Regions from separate parts of the Streptomyces sp. NBC_00690 genome, predicted to be linked through region 2. Evidence: riboswitches for the same ligand, from Rfam matches in the RefSeq annotation. Region 2 holds a riboswitch; the other holds the start of a gene.
The links. A riboswitch is a leader RNA that binds a small molecule or an ion and turns the genes downstream of it on or off. The one in region 2 is predicted to bind cyclic di-AMP.
Positions count from the first base shown of each region.

Region 1: another riboswitch for cyclic di-AMP. It lies ahead of OID54_RS06380 (C40 family peptidase); the one in region 2 lies ahead of OID54_RS31525 (LysM peptidoglycan-binding domain-containing M23 family metallopeptidase).

Region 1 is NZ_CP109009.1:1,448,629-1,456,293, forward strand. Features, by position in the region: gene OID54_RS06370 (ATP-dependent Clp protease proteolytic subunit) at 196-843, shown strand; gene OID54_RS06375 (hypothetical protein) at 849-1,154, shown strand; cyclic di-AMP (ydaO/yuaA leader) riboswitch at 1,523-1,678, shown strand; gene OID54_RS06380 (C40 family peptidase) at 1,682-2,158, shown strand; gene OID54_RS06385 (ATP-binding protein) at 2,332-2,763, opposite strand; gene OID54_RS06390 (helix-turn-helix domain-containing protein) at 3,014-3,871, shown strand; gene OID54_RS06395 (DUF397 domain-containing protein) at 3,881-4,087, shown strand; gene OID54_RS06400 (8-amino-7-oxononanoate synthase) at 4,080-5,246, opposite strand; gene bioB (biotin synthase BioB) at 5,415-6,692, shown strand; gene OID54_RS06410 (adenosylmethionine--8-amino-7-oxononanoate transaminase) at 6,685-7,665, shown strand, end outside.
Region 2 is NZ_CP109009.1:7,231,685-7,239,349, forward strand. Features, by position in the region: gene hpnH (adenosyl-hopene transferase HpnH) at 1-885, shown strand, start outside; gene OID54_RS31505 (aspartate aminotransferase family protein) at 1,076-2,494, shown strand; gene OID54_RS31510 (XRE family transcriptional regulator) at 2,559-3,179, shown strand; gene OID54_RS31515 (DUF6126 family protein) at 3,257-3,457, shown strand; gene OID54_RS31520 (tyrosine-protein phosphatase) at 3,569-4,384, opposite strand; cyclic di-AMP (ydaO/yuaA leader) riboswitch at 4,805-4,977, shown strand; gene OID54_RS31525 (LysM peptidoglycan-binding domain-containing M23 family metallopeptidase) at 4,981-6,015, shown strand; gene OID54_RS31530 (SGNH/GDSL hydrolase family protein) at 6,242-7,006, shown strand; gene OID54_RS31535 (STM4011 family radical SAM protein) at 7,108-7,665, opposite strand, start outside.

The sequences.
Region 1 (7,665 bases), 5.8 Mb from region 2:
AGCCGGTCGCGCTCCCTCAAGGATCTGCGACTTCAAGGATCTGCGACTTCAAAGGGTATGCGATGAAATCGTGCCCCATAGGTGAAGAAATCGCGATGTTTCATAGCTGACTGAAACTCATCTCTCCGCCAAGCCCTCCCTCGATAATGTACGTCCTGTACATTTCTTGGAATCGAGACCTCGGAGAGGCACCTCATGGAGAGCCACCACACCAGCCCCAATGCCCGTTATGTACTGCCGGAGTTCACCGAGCGCTCCAGTACGGGCACCCGCACCCTGGACCCGTACGCGAAGCTGCTGGAGGAGCGCATCGTCTTCCTCGGGACCCATGTCGACGACACGGCGGCCAATGACGTCATCGTGCAGTTCCTCCACTTGGAGCACGCCGATCCCGACCGGTGCATCTCGCTGTACATCAACTCCCCGGGCGGCTCGTACAGCGCGATGACCGCGATCTACGACACGATCCAGAGCGTGATCTGCGAGGTGGAGACCGTCTGTCTCGGTCAGGCCGTCTCCACGGCAGCCCTCTTGCTCGCCTCCGGCACGCCGGGCAGGCGCATGGCCCTGCCCGGGGCCCGGCTCGTCCTGAAGCAACCCGCATCGGAGGGAGAGCAGCACGGCCAGCTCTCCGATCTCGACATCCAGGCGAAGGAACTCCTGCGACAGCGGGAGCAGTTCACCGCACTGATGGCGCGCCACACCGGCCGGGAGCCGGCACGGGTCGCAGAGGATCTGGAACGGGACGCCTTCTTCACCGCGACAGCCGCCCAGGAGTACGGATTCGTCGACCACGTCATCATGAATCGCGGAGCCACCCCGTCCGGGCCCGGAAGCCGTTGACCGCGATGGTTCCGGAACTGCCTCCCTTGCCCGCTCTCACCCGCGCCGAGGGCGAGTTCATCGACGCCTATCTCGCGGTCGTGGATCAGGTCGGACGCATCAACCCCGCTCGTTCCACCCATACCTATGGAGCGCTGCGTGCCGCGCAGGCACTGGTCTCCCGGGCCGTTGCTCTCAAGGACGCGCTGACCGTGATGCACCAACGGGGCGAGAGCGACGTCCATGTGCAGACGCTCGCCCGCGCGCTGCGCATCCTCGACGGCGAACGCAGATCACTTCGGGTTACTTTGCCCCCTTCCGTAACTCTCTAACGACCCCTGACGGCGGGCCGGAACGACCTCCGTCCAGACCGTCAACCGCCAAAGGAGTAGTGGTTGGGCTACCCCATTTGAAGTACGCGCAGGAGAGCCAGCAGCTACGGTCGAGTTGCGCACAAGGATGACGCGTCGAACGGAATGCCTTATTCCGGTGCTGGTGCGGGCATCCTCACCTGTCGAGGGCCGATCGCGCGACGAGCATGTCCACCCGATCAGACCAATGGTGTGAAAACTCACATATCGCCGTTTCCGCTCGGCAATTTGACAGGCCGTGGGTCAAGATCCCTGGGACGACAAGCCCCCGTCACCTCGGCGGGGCAGCCCGGGCGGACGCCGAGTCCTGCCGCCGCCGGGGCGACTGGTCGACAGGAGTGCTTCGGCAGGAGTGGAGGACCCAAGCAGTACGGGGCGCCCGGAAATTCCGGACGTTCCTTGGGGTGAAGCCGCGAAAGCGACCGGGCACCTTCGTCCGCCCGAACCCGACAGGTCATCCTTCACAGGCGGCTGACGAAGGGTCGCGCATGAGTGCGCAGAACAACGTCCCGTTCCTGCTGGGTCGGGCGGGAGCGGTATCCGCTCTCACCCTCGCCGCTCTCGGAGGGTCGCTGCTCGTACCGGGCGGCACACCCGAGGCACACGCCGCGTCGAGCCACGCGGGCGCGGCACTGAAGGTGGCGGCATCCAAGAAGGGCGCCCCTTACAAGTACGGCGCAGTAGGACCGTCCCGTTTCGACTGCTCGGGGCTGACGCTCTACTCGTACAAGAAGGCCGGCAAGAAGCTCCCCCGTACCGCACAGCAGCAGTACAACAAGACGCGCCGCATCTCTGCGTCCGCGCGTCAGGCCGGCGACCTGGTGTTCTTCTACTCCGGCCGGAACGTCTACCACGTGGGCATCTACGCAGGTAAGGGAAAGATCTGGCACTCCCCCAAGACGGGGTCCTGGGTGAAGTTGGACAAGATCTGGTCCAAGAGCGTCAAGTACGGCCGCGTGGGGTGACGATCCCGCGCTGAGTCCTGGTACTCGATCCGCGCCGGCCCCGGGTGTGGCCCCCGGCGGTCGGCGCGGAGCTCTGTCAGGTCAACGGCTGGAAGCGGACGTCGGCACCGGACACCGAGCCCGGTCGACACCACCACGCCGCAACCGAGCCGACCTCCTTGCGGCGGCCGGCGTCAACCGGGCACCGATGCGGTCCAAGGAAGGGCGACCCATACGGTCTTGCCCCCCTCGTCCGTCGGAGTGACGTGCAGCTTTCCGCCGAACTCCGCGATGAGGGTGCGCACGATCACCATGCCTCGGCCGTTGTCTTGCCGTACGGCGGCGGGAAGCCGTTGCGGCCAGCGCGGATGACTGTCCGTCACCCCCACCATCAGCTCCTCCTCCCGCGCCAACCTCAGTTCCAGCGTGAAGGTGGGCGACTGGCCGAAGGTGTGCTGTACGGCGTTGGTGGTCAGCTCCGAGACGATCAGCCGGACCGTGTCCACTTCGCCGCTCCGCGCCGGCAGGCCCCACTCGGTCACGATGTCGATGGCGAACTTTCGCGCCACCGACACCGAGGCGGGATCGCTCGGCAGAGTGACGGATGCTTCCTGGTGATCTGCCATGGCGATGCTTCCCTTTCCCACCGCGGCCGGGCTCCGACTCGAAGCGGAGGGATGCTTGAGCGGCCACGGACTGCGCTGCCGTCAGAGTGCCACTCATCGTGCCGCGAGGGGGGCCGATCCCCCAAGATATGCATATATCTGTCGCTCAATACGGTGAACTCTGCGACGCGAGAACGTATTTTGCGACCCGCAGGGACTTTGATCTCGGGCGGACCACACGGCCCGTACAGATCAACCGGAAGGAGCGTCCATGCGTCAAGGACCCGTGGTGCGCCGCCGCCAATTGGGCGAGGAACTCCGCAAGCTGCGCTTGGCGTCCGGACTCACCAGTCGTCGCGCTGGAGAGCTCGCCGACTGGCACCAGTCGAAGGTGAGCCGGATCGAGACGGGGGCCAGCGGCGTCAAACCGGACGACGTCAGACTGCTGCTCGACCTCTACACCGTGACCGACCCCCAGTTGCGCACCCTCCTGGAGACCCTGGCGGGGGCCGCCGACGGGGGTGGCGGCGGCTGGTGGCACGCCTACCGCGGCGTGCTTCCGCCCGAGTACCGCGACTTCATCAGTCTGGAGTCCCAGGCGAACCGGGTGCGTTCGATGGAGACCTCCGTGGTGCCCGGACTGCTCCAGACCGCCGAGTACGCCCGGGCGATCACCCGGGCGACCCTGGAAGAGCTGCCCGAGAACACCGTCGATCAGTTGGTCGAGGTGCGGATGACGCGTCAGGCGGTCCTGCGGCGGGACGATCCGCTTGAGCTGAGCGTGATCCTCGACGAGGCCGCGCTGCGGCGCGAGATCGGCGGCACCCGGGTAATGAAGGAACAGTTGCGGGTACTGGCGGACTGGGCCGTGCTCCCCCATGTCCGGCTCCAGGTCATGCCGTTTTCGGCCGGGGAGTATGTGGGCCTGGCCGGTTCTTTCGTTATCTTCTCTTTTTCGACCACTTCTGATCTAGATGTGGTCGTTCTCGACCACCTCGCGAGTAGCCTTCATATCGAACGGGCAGAGGATCTGGCGGTGTACGGGACCGCGTTCGCAACGATGCAGACGCTCGCCCTGTCACCGGTCGAATCCTTGGATCTCATCGCCGGCATCCGCGTCGGCGCATAGGGAGGCTCCATGTCCAATCACATCGACCACCCCGGCTTAGCCTGGCGGCGCAGCAGTCACAGCACGGCGGCGAACAACTGTGTCGAGGCCGCCCGACTGCCCGACCGCACCCTTTCCGTACGGGACTCCAAAGACGTGGCCCGTGAAGCTCTGCACTTCTCCCCGCAGGCGTGGTACCGGTTCCTGATCGCCGTGGAGGCGGACAGCATCAACTGACGGCGTCCCGGGCGCGAAGCGGAGCGGTCCGCGCGATCGTGTCCACCGCCCAGGCGATCTGCTCATCGGTCAGATCGGCGCGAGCCGTCAGTCTGATCCGCGAGACACCGTCCGGGACCGACGGCGGACGGAAACAGCCCACCGCGAGACCCGCCCTTCGGCACTCGGCCGCCCACTCCACCGCCGACCGTGGCGACGGTGCCTTGATCGAGACCACTGCGGCGTCGGGGCGTACGGCCGTCAGACCCCGTGCCGTCAACAGACGGTGCAGGGTCTCGGCGACCGTACGCACCCGACCGGCCAGCTCCGGCGTCCGCTCCAGCAACCGGACGGACGCCAGCGCGGCCCCGGCCGCGGCGGGCGCGAGCCCGGTGTCGAAGATGAAGGTCCGCGCGGTGTTGATCAGATGGGCGATGACATCGGCCGGCCCGAGGACCGCACCGCCCTGGCTCCCGAGGGCCTTGGAGAGGGTGAGCGTGGCGACCACCCCTCGTTCACCCGCGATCCCCGCGGCGTTCAGCGCACCCCGACCGCCGGCGCCGAGGACTCCGAAGCCGTGGGCGTCGTCGACGAGGAGGGCGGCCCCCCGCGAACGACAGATCTCCGCGAGATCGACGAGTGGGGCGGCGTCGCCGTCCACGGAGAACACCGCATCGGTGACCACCAGCGCCCGCCCGTCGCCGTACGCCTCCAGCGCCATACGCACGGCCCGAGGATCCGCGTGCGGCACGATCGCCGTCCGTGCGCGTGAGAGTCGACACCCGTCCACTATGGAGGCGTGGTTGCCCGCGTCCGAGACGAGCAGGGAACCACTCGCGGTCAGTGCCGTGAGCGCGGCGAGATTGGCGGCGTAGCCGGAGGACAGGACGAGGGCCGCCTCGAACCCGCAGAAGGAGGCGAGTGCGCCTTCGAGTTCGGCGTGGAGTTCGGTGCTGCCGGTGACCAGCCGCGATCCGGTGGCGCCCGCGCCCCAGCGGCGCGCTGCCGAGGCAGCGGCCCCGGTGACCTCCGGGTGGCGGGTCAAGCCCAGGTAGTCGTTGCCCGCGAGGTCCAGCAGGTCGGTGTCGAGGGCCCGGGGACGGAGCGTACGGGTCAGCCCCATGCGCTCCCGGTCGAGGGACTCCTCGTCGATCCAGCCAAACGGGTCCTGAGTGATCATGACGGTCGGGTCCTTCGCTAGGCCGTGCGCGGGCCCTTTTGTAGGCAGCGCACAGACCCTAACCGGGCCCCCACCTGGAACGAGTGTGGTCATGCACACACCTCGGCAAGGGTCTGTTGTGGGGTTCGGCCTTTCGCCTTGGCTGCCCCGTGCGTCAGGATCTGCGCCATGGACCTGCTGAAGACGCTGGTGGAGAAGGGGCTGCGGCGCGAGCTGCCGACCCGTGAAGAGGCCCTCGCCGTACTGTCGTCCACGGACGACGAGCTGCTCGACGTGGTGGCCGCAGCCGGCCATGTGCGCCGCCAGTGGTTCGGCCGCCGGGTGAAGCTGAACTACCTCGTCAACCTCAAGTCGGGGCTCTGCCCGGAGGACTGCTCGTACTGTTCACAGCGGCTCGGGTCCAAGGCGGAGATCCTCAAGTACACCTGGCTGAAGCCGGACGAGGCCGCGGGGGCGGCGGCGGCCGGGGTCGCCGGGGGAGCCAAGCGGGTCTGTCTGGTCGCGAGCGGGCGCGGTCCGACGGACCGGGACGTCGACCGGGTCTCCCGGACGATCGAAGCGATCAAGGAGCAGAACGAGGGCGTCGAGGTCTGCGCCTGTCTCGGGCTGCTGTCGCAGGGCCAGGCGGAGCGGTTGCGGGACGCCGGCGCCGATGCGTACAACCACAACCTCAACACGTCCGAAGGCACGTACGGACAGATCACCACCACCCATACCTATGAGGACCGGGTGGACACCGTCCAACAGGCTCAGGCCGCGGGTCTGTCGGCGTGCTCCGGTCTGATCGCCGGCATGGGCGAAAGCGATCAGGACCTGGTCGACGTGGTCTTCGCACTGCGCGAGCTCGACCCCGACTCGGTGCCGGTCAACTTCCTCATCCCCTTCGAGGGCACTCCCCTGGCGAAGGAGTGGAACCTCACCCCGCAGCGCTGCCTCCGCATCCTCGCCATGGTCCGCTTCGTCTGCCCGGACGTGGAAGTGCGGTTGGCCGGTGGGCGCGAGGTCCATCTGAGGTCCCTCCAGCCGCTCGCCCTGCACCTGGTGAACTCCATCTTCCTCGGCGACTACCTGACGAGCGAGGGCCAGGCGGGCCAGGCCGATCTGGACATGATCGCGGACGCCGGCTTCGAGGTGGAGGGCGCGGGGACGACCACACTGCCCGAGCACCGGGCGGGCGGCTGCGGTTCGGTCTGCGGCAGTGCCGCAACCTCGGAAGATTCCCTCGACGGCGGTACGACGGCCCCGGATGAGACGGCAGCGGTCTGCGGCAGCGCGGCGCCGTCGGGGGAATCGGCCACCGGATGCGGGGGCGGCGCGCCGTGCGGATCCGAGCCGCAATCCCCGCCCGCGGCCCAGGAAGACCAGTCGGGGGTACCCGTACCGCGTACCGACCTGGTCACCGTTCGCCGCCGCGGCGCCGGTACGGACCTCGCTCCCAATGCCTGAGCCCCGTCCGTTCGACCTCGCCCCGGGACCGCTGTCGGCGGGCGAACTGGTGGCGCTGGACCGCGCCCATGTCTGGCACCCGTACGGCCCCATGCCCGGACGCGCCGATCCCCTCGTGGTGGAATCGGCTGCCGGGGTGCGCCTGCGATTGGCGGAACCCGCCCACGGCCACGCGGAACTGATCGACGGGATGTCGTCGTGGTGGTCGGCGATCCACGGCTACAACCATCCCGACCTCAATGCGGCGGCCCAGAGCCAACTGGGGCGCATGAGCCACGTCATGTTCGGCGGACTCACCCATGAGCCAGCCGTCCGACTGGCCGCCCGGCTCGTCGAGATCACCCCGGAGCCGCTCCAGCACGTCTTCCTCTGCGACTCGGGCTCGGTCTCGGTCGAGGTCGCGGTGAAGATGTGCCTCCAGCACTGGCAGTCCGTCGGCCGACCCAACAAGCGGCGGCTGCTGACCTGGCGCGGTGGCTACCACGGAGACACCTGGCAGCCGATGTCGGTCTGCGACCCCGAGGGCGGAATGCACCACCTCTGGTCGGGGGCGCTGCCTCTCCAGGTCTTCGCCAGCGCGCCGCCGCAGGAGTTCCAGCAGGAGTACGCGGATGCCCTGCGCGATCTGATCGCGCGGCACGCCGATGAACTCGCCGCGGTGATCGTGGAGCCCGTGGTGCAGGGTGCCGGGGGCATGCGGTTCCACTCCCCCGAGTATCTGCGGGTGCTGCGGGACGCCTGCGACGAACACGAAGTGCTGTTGGTGTTCGACGAGATCGCGACCGGCTTCGGACGGACGGGCGAACTGTTCGCGGCCGACTGGGCAGGGGTCTCGCCCGATGTGATGTGTCTGGGCAAGGCCCTGACGGGCGGCTATCTGACGATGGCGGCGACCTTGTGCACCAGTCGGGTCGCCGAAGGCATCTCCCGGGGCGAAGTTCCGGTGCTGGCCCACGGCCCGACGTTCATGGGC
Region 2 (7,665 bases):
AAGATCCAGCACCCGGCCGGTGTGCTCAAGCAGCGCATGCCGGTGGCACAGGCGGTCGGGGCGGTGATGGAGTCCGGTGCCCCGATGGTGTCGATCGCGGGCGGCGAGCCCCTGATGCACCCTCAGATCGATGAAATCGTGCGCCAGTTGGTGGCCAAGAAGAAGTACGTCTTCCTCTGCACCAATGCGATGCTCCTCCGCAAGAAGATCGAAAAGTTCACTCCCTCCCGCTACTTCGCCTTCGCCGTGCACATCGACGGACTGCGCGAACGGCACGATGAGTCGGTGGCCAAGGAAGGAGTGTTCGACGAGGCGGTGGCAGCCATCAAGGAAGCCCAGAGCCGGGGCTTTCGCGTCACCACGAACTCGACCTTCTTCAACACCGACACCCCCCAGACCATCATCGAGGTGTTGAACTACCTCAACGACGATCTCCAGGTCGACGAGATGATGATCTCCCCCGCGTACGCCTACGAGAAGGCGCCCGACCAGGAGCACTTCCTGGGCGTCGAGCAGACCCGCGAACTGTTCAGGAAGTCCTTCGCCGACGGCAACCGCCGGCGCTGGCGGCTCAACCACTCGCCCCTCTTCCTGGACTTCCTGGAGGGCAAGGTCGACTTCCCCTGCACGGCCTGGGCGATTCCCAACTACTCGCTGTTCGGCTGGCAGCGGCCCTGCTACCTGATGAGCGACGGCTACGTGCCCAGCTACCGCGAACTCGTCGAGGAGACCGACTGGAGCAAGTACGGCCGAGGCAAGGACCCGCGCTGTGCCAACTGCATGGCCCACTGCGGCTATGAGCCCACGGCCGTACTCGCCACCATGGGCTCGCTGAAGGAATCCCTGCGTGCGGCGCGCGAAACGATGTCCGGCAACCGCGGATAGCAGGCCGGCCGCGCGAGCCAACCCCACCGGGATCGTCCCCAAGGACTGCTCTTCGCTGTGGACTCGCGCGGTCGGACCCGTCGGCCGCCCACCACACGGTGCTGCCGCGGGCCAGGGGGAGGGGCGCCGCACCGACCTGGCCGGAACTCCTTCCCGTCCCCGCGGCGCAGGCAGTCAAGGAGAACAACCCATGACCGATCCGCGGTCCTCGGTGAACGGGTCGCGCCCCGCCGGCTTCGACCTCACGGCCCTGCTCGCCGCACGCGGCGCCGAACGCTACGCGCTGCACGAGCGCCACCTCAACCCACAACTCCCGCGCATGTTGCAGACCATCGGATTCGACAAGGTCTACCAACGGGCCGAAGGCGCGTACTTCTGGGACGCCGAGGGACGGGACTACCTCGACATGCTCGCCGGCTTCGGGGTGATGGGGCTCGGTCGCCACCACCCCGTCGTCCGGCAGGCACTGCACGACGTACTGGACGCCTCACTGGCGGACCTGACCCGCTTCGACTGCCCGCCCCTGCCCGGGCTGCTCGCCGAGAAGCTCCTCGCCCACAGCCCCCATCTGGACCGGGTGTTCTTCGGGAGCAGCGGTACGGAGGCGGTGGAGACGGCCCTGAAGTTCGCCCGGTACGCCACCGGACGCCCCCGGGTCCTCTACTGCGACCACGCCTTCCACGGGCTGACCACCGGATCCCTCTCCGTCAACGGAGAGTCCGGCTTTCGGGAGGGCTTCGCTCCGCTCCTGCCCGACACTCCCATCGCCCTCGGCGACCTCGACGCCCTGGAGCGGGAACTGCGCACGGGCGATGTGGCCGCCCTCATCGTGGAACCCATCCAGGGGAAGGGGGTCCACGAGTGCCCGCCGGGCTTTCTGCGCGCAGCCCAGGAACTGCTCCACCGGCACCGGGCGCTCTTGATCGTCGACGAGGTGCAGACCGGTCTGGGGCGGACCGGGGACTTCTACGCCTACCAGCACGAGGAAGGGGTGGAGCCCGATCTGGTCTGTGTGGCGAAGGCGCTCTCCGGCGGCTATGTGCCGGTGGGGGCCACGGTCGGCAAGGACTGGATCTTCAAGAAGGTCTACTCCTCCATGGACCGGGTGCTGGTCCACTCGGCGAGCTTCGGCTCCAACGCACAGGCGATGGCGGCCGGCCTCGCGGTCCTCTCGGTCATCGAGGACGAACAGATCATCGCCAACGCCCGGGCGACCGGTGACCTCCTGCGGTCCCGGCTGACCGCCCTCGTGGACCGATATGAGTTCCTCCATGCGGTACGAGGGCGGGGCCTGATGATCGGAATCGAGTTCGGACGTCCGCAATCCCTGGCACTGCGCAGCCGCTGGACCGTGTTGCAAGCGGCCCGCAAAGGTCTGTTCGCCCAGATGGTGGCGGTGCCCCTGCTGGAGCGGCACCGGGTCCTGACACAGGTCTCCGGGGACCGGATGGAAGTGATCAAATTGATTCCGCCGCTGACGATCGGCGAACGCGAGGTGGATCGGTTCCTGGCCGGTTTCACCGCGGTCATGGAGGACGCACACGCCGGCGGCGGCTTGATGTGGGACTTCGGCAGGACGCTGGTCAAGCAGGCCGTGGCCAACCGCTGAGCTGGTATTTTGCCTCTGAGGCACGAAACTTGCCTCAGAGGTACTTTCCTGGCGCAATGGACCCATGCAGAGTCCTCCCGGGGGCCACCCCCCGGACCTTCGAACCCGGGTCGGGGAGCCGCCGGCCGAGCTGCCGGACGTGGCGCCGCAACTGCGCGACCTGCGTCGCAGACGGGGGCTCACCCTCGAAGCGGCTGCCCAGCGCGCAGGACTGTCGCCCGCGCACCTGTCCCGCCTGGAGACCGGCCGCCGTCAACCCTCGCTGCCGATGCTGCTCTCCCTGGCCCGCATCTACGGTACGACCATCGCCGAGCTGCTCGGCGAACTCGCACCCGAGCGCGACCCGGTCATCAGGGCCGGCGTTCGCGAGCCCGCCGTGGCCGACGGCTGGACCTATCACCAGGTGGGGACCCCCGGGCGGGCCATGCAACCGCTGCGACTGGTGGTCCCCTACGGCGCCCAGGGGGAACTGGTGCGGGTCCACCCGGGCGAGGAATGGCTGTACGTCCTGGACGGGCGACTTCGACTCAGCCTCGGGGAAGCCGTCCACGAACTGGGACCGGGAGACAGCGCACACTACGACTCGCTCACTCCCCACCGGATCGCAGCGGCCACCCGTGAAGGCGCGGAGATGCTGTTCGTCCACACCCTGCTCCAGAGTCCCGACCTCTATCCGCACGTCTGATCCAGCCGAGCGCCCGCCCGGAGCGATCCCCAGCACGCGGGACGAGCCCAACAAGACCGGAAGTCGAGAGGACCGCCATGTCAGAGAACCCCACCGCACCTGAGAACACCGTCGCACCCGAGAGCACCTCGGTGACCGACAACGCCGCAGCGGTCAGGAAGGGCAAGGAGAACGGACGGTTCCCCCGTGGCATCTGGGTGCGCCTCTTTGCCTATCTGATCGCCGGCCATGTGTTCGCCGGCTTCCTCTATCTCCTCTTCGAGATGGGCGCCAAGTAGCGACCGGTCATCGAGGCGGACGCCTGCACGGGGCGGCAGTGACCGCCGCGGGCGTCAAGCCGGTCATGGCCCGCGCCCACGGCTGTCAGGTCCGCCCGCCCGCCCTCGGAATCAGACCTCGTCGAGCAGTCGGTCGCGCAACTGCTCCCGTGTCCGGGGAGTGATCCCCAGCCCCTCGGTGAGGTACCGCTCCGTTCCGCCCCACGTCCGGTCGATGGTCTCGAACGCGGTGTGGAGGTACTCCCTGCGCGCGTCGAAGAGCGGGCTGAGCAGTTCCATCACCTCGGGCGACATCCCGGCCGGTGAGGCATCACTGCGGTGCACCCGGTACCGCCGGTGCGGATCGTTGGACTTGAGGTAGTCCGCCTCGATCGCGTCCCGCTCCACGCCGACCGCCAGCAGTGACACGGCTATGGAGAGCCCTGCGCGGTCCTTGCCCGCAGCGCAGTGCATCAGGGCGGGGACACTGTCCTCGGCGAGGGAGTGCAGGACCCTGCTGTGCTCGCCGGTGCGTTCCGTGATGATCATCCGATAGGAGTCGGACATCCGTGCCGCGGCCTGGCCGTCCCCCAGGATGGACCGCAACTGCTCGATGTCTCCGTCGCGCACCATCTGCCAGAACTCCGCGCCGTCCGCAGGGTCACTGAGCGGGAGATTGAGGTTGCGCACGCCCTGGAGGGGAATGTCCGGGCCTTCGAGCAGCATGTCCGCCTCATTGCGGAAGTCGAAGATCGTGTGTAGCCCCAGCGAGGACAGGAACGCCGCATCGCTTCCGGTCGCATGGGCCAGATGACCGCTGCGGAACAGCCGCCCATGTCGCACCCGACGTCCGTCCAGAGCCGGCAGGCCGCCGACGTCCCGGAAGTTTCGTACTCCGGTCAGTTCCGGCTCGATGGACGGGACCTGCGGCGGCAGCTGCTGCGTCACAGAGGCTCCTGAGGGTCACTGCCGTCGGCGCGGCTCGCCGACATTGGCGTGTTCTCGACGATACGACATCCGCTCATCGGGTGATCATTTTGTGTGATCTCTCTTGGGCCGATTGTTCCACCCATTACCCGCGATGGAGGCACGAGCTGCTTCTGTCCGAATTGGGTACTTCGGTGGTTGGATGTCCTGCCTGTCGAGTGGCTGAGGGCCCGCTCGTGAGCGGGATCATAGTGGTGACCCTCAGTTGCGGCGTACCACAGAGGATTTCCGACGGGGCGGCGGGAGTTGTCGCATCGCCTTCCACGGAGTGTTACGGGAAATTCCCCCCGTCGTGACCTTAGTCATTGATCAGAAAAGGGCCCGGCTTGTTTGCCAGAAGAGGGCTCGATTACGGTCACGGAACTCCGGACGGATCGCCTAATCCTGCCGCCGCCCGGAATTCATCCACATCCACGCGTGGCAGGAGCGGGGGACCCAGGTAGTACGCCGATCCGGATTTCCGGACGGCTTGGGGTGAAGTCGCGCAGAAGCGCGGCCGGGCATCTCCAGCTCGAACCCGACAGCTCACCTCGTAGGCGCCGGAGAGGAAATGCGCCATGCCCGCAAAGGGTAAGCACCGCCGTACCAGGACCAGCACCATCACCCGGGGAATCGTTGCCGCCGGCACCGGTGGCGCAGCCATCGCCCTTCCCTTGATGGGCGCCACGAACGCCTTCGCCGCCGAGCAGACCGCACCCGTCGCGGCCCCCGTGGTCGCCTCGGCCGCCACCACCGCACCTGCGACGGCGCCCGCCGAGCGGGTGGCCACCCAGGTCACCTACCGGGTCGTCGCGGGCGACTACCTGTCCAAGATCGCGCAGGAGCACCGGGTCGACGGTGGCTGGCAGCAGCTCTACGCCGACAACCGTGCCGCGGTCGGCGAGAACCCCTCGCTGATCCACCCCGGCCTCAAGCTCACCATCGGTGGCGCGTCCGCCGCCGAGTCCAAGACATCGGAGTCCAAGACGTCCGAGTCGAAGACGGCTGAGAGCAAGCCCGCCGCGCCGGCGAAGCCCAAGGCCGCCGCCGAGCCGAAGCAGGAGCGCCCGGCCAAGGTCGAGCCGAAGCAGGAGCGTCCCGCCAAGGTCGAGACCGAGGTCAAGAAGGACGATGAGGCTCCGGCCGCCCAGTCGTCCGCCGCCCAGACCTCCACCGCCGCCGAGTCCGCCAGCGAGGCCACCGGCTCCGGCTGGGCCAGCCCGCTCTCCGCGGTCGGCGTCAGCACCTCCTACAAGGTCTCGGGCGCCATGTGGTCCAGCGGCTACCACACCGGCATCGACTTCGCTGCCCCCACCGGCACCACCGTGCGCTCGGTCGGCCCCGGCACCGTCGTCTCCGCAGGCTGGAGCGGCGCCTACGGCAACGAGGTCGTCATCCAGCACACCGACGGCAAGTACTCCCAGTACGCCCACCTGTCCTCCCTCTCGGTCTCCTCGGGGCAGAGTGTGAGCGGTGGGCAGCAGATCGGTGCGGTCGGTTCCACCGGTAACTCCAGTGGTCCGCACCTCCACTTCGAGATCCGCACCAGCCCCGGCTACGGCTCCGACGTCGACCCGGTGTCGTACCTGCGTCAGCACGGCGTCTCGCTCTGACCGAGTCGCCCTGACCCGGTGCCGGAGGTCGTCCGCGATCCACGGCCACCAGCACGAGGAAGTCCCCGTTTCGCAGCCGTGAAACGGGGCTTTCGTGTATTCCCAGGGGTGCGCCCTTTTCCTGGTGGCATAGATCACCCGGCGTCAACCCCTCCTTACGGTCGCGTAGGTCACATCGCGGAGGACAAGATGAGTGGTCGTGGCAGGCGATTCGGGAACAGGGAGCATGAATACATTCGCGTCGTACGCGGCGATCGGCGACAGCTTCACAGAAGGGGTCGGGGACCCCGCACCTGACGGAACCTTCATCGGCTGGGCGGATCGATTTGCCGCGCTTCTCGGTGACGGAATGCCGCAACACACCTTCCGTTACGCGAACCTCGCCGTGCGCGGCAGACTCCTCGACCAGATCGTCGCCGAACAGGTGCCCCGCGCGAAGGAGCTCGCCCCGGACCTGGTGACGTTCTGTGCCGGAGGGAACGACATCATCCGGCCGGGCAGCGACCCGGACGATGTCGCCGAGCGACTGGAACGGGCGGTCGCCGACCTCGCCAACGCGGTGGGCACCGTCATGGTGACCACCGGTTTCGACACCCGGGGGATGCCGGTACTGCGCCATCTGCGGGGCAAGGTGGCCACGTACACCGCGCACGTCCGGGCGATCGCCGACCGGCACGGCTGTCCGGTACTCGACCTGTGGTCCTTGAAGTCAGTCCAGGACCGTCGTGCCTGGGACACCGACCGGCTGCATCTGTCGCCCGACGGACACGCCAGGGTCGCGGTGCGCGCCGCGCAAGTGCTGGGGCTCGACGTCACCAACGATCCCGACCAGCCCTGGCCCCCGCTACCGCGGCGCGGCACGTTGGAGGTGCGGCGGGACGACATCTACTGGGCGCGCGAGCATCTGGCGCCCTGGATCGGCCGCAGGCTCCGCGGCGAGAGCTCGGGCGATCACATCGAGGCCAAGCGCCCCGACCTGCTGCCCCTGTAGCCCGCTCTCGCCCCCACCGCCCGGTCTCCGACCGCGCAACGGTCGTCCACCTTTCCCCTACGGTCCCGACCGCGGAGCGGTCCTGCACCGATCCGCTACGGTCACATCGTCTGTCCAGCAGGCGGCCCGGCATCGGCATCCCGCGAACGCAGGATCGCCCGGCTCGAAGGCCGTCGCCCCGGGGCGGGCGAGGCCGGGATCCGCTCCAACACCCCACCGGCGAAGACGTCGTACAGCGGCAGCGACTCCAAGTGGACATACCCGATGTGGCAGTCGCACACCGCGAGTGGACACGGACGCGGGCGCAGCGCCTCGCGGTAGGAGCCGTCGTAGAGGTTGCCCAACTCCGCCGGGACGAAGTGGCAGCGCCGTACCGTGCCGTCGCCGTCGACGGACACGACGGACTCCCCGGTCCGGCACGGCAGCCCGGCCGACCGGTGCGCACGGCGGCTGTAGGCGAAGAGGGGGTCGAGTTCCGTCCACTTCGCTGCTTCGGCGTCCGTGTACGCGTGTCCCTCCGCCGCGTTGACCCAGAGGTAGATGTGATCGGGCAGGGCTGCGCGCAGTTCTCGCGCATGGTCGAGGTGCTCCGGTACGCCGACGATGCCCACGCTGAATCGGACGCCGAGCCGAGTCAGGTCCTCGCACTTGCCGAGGAA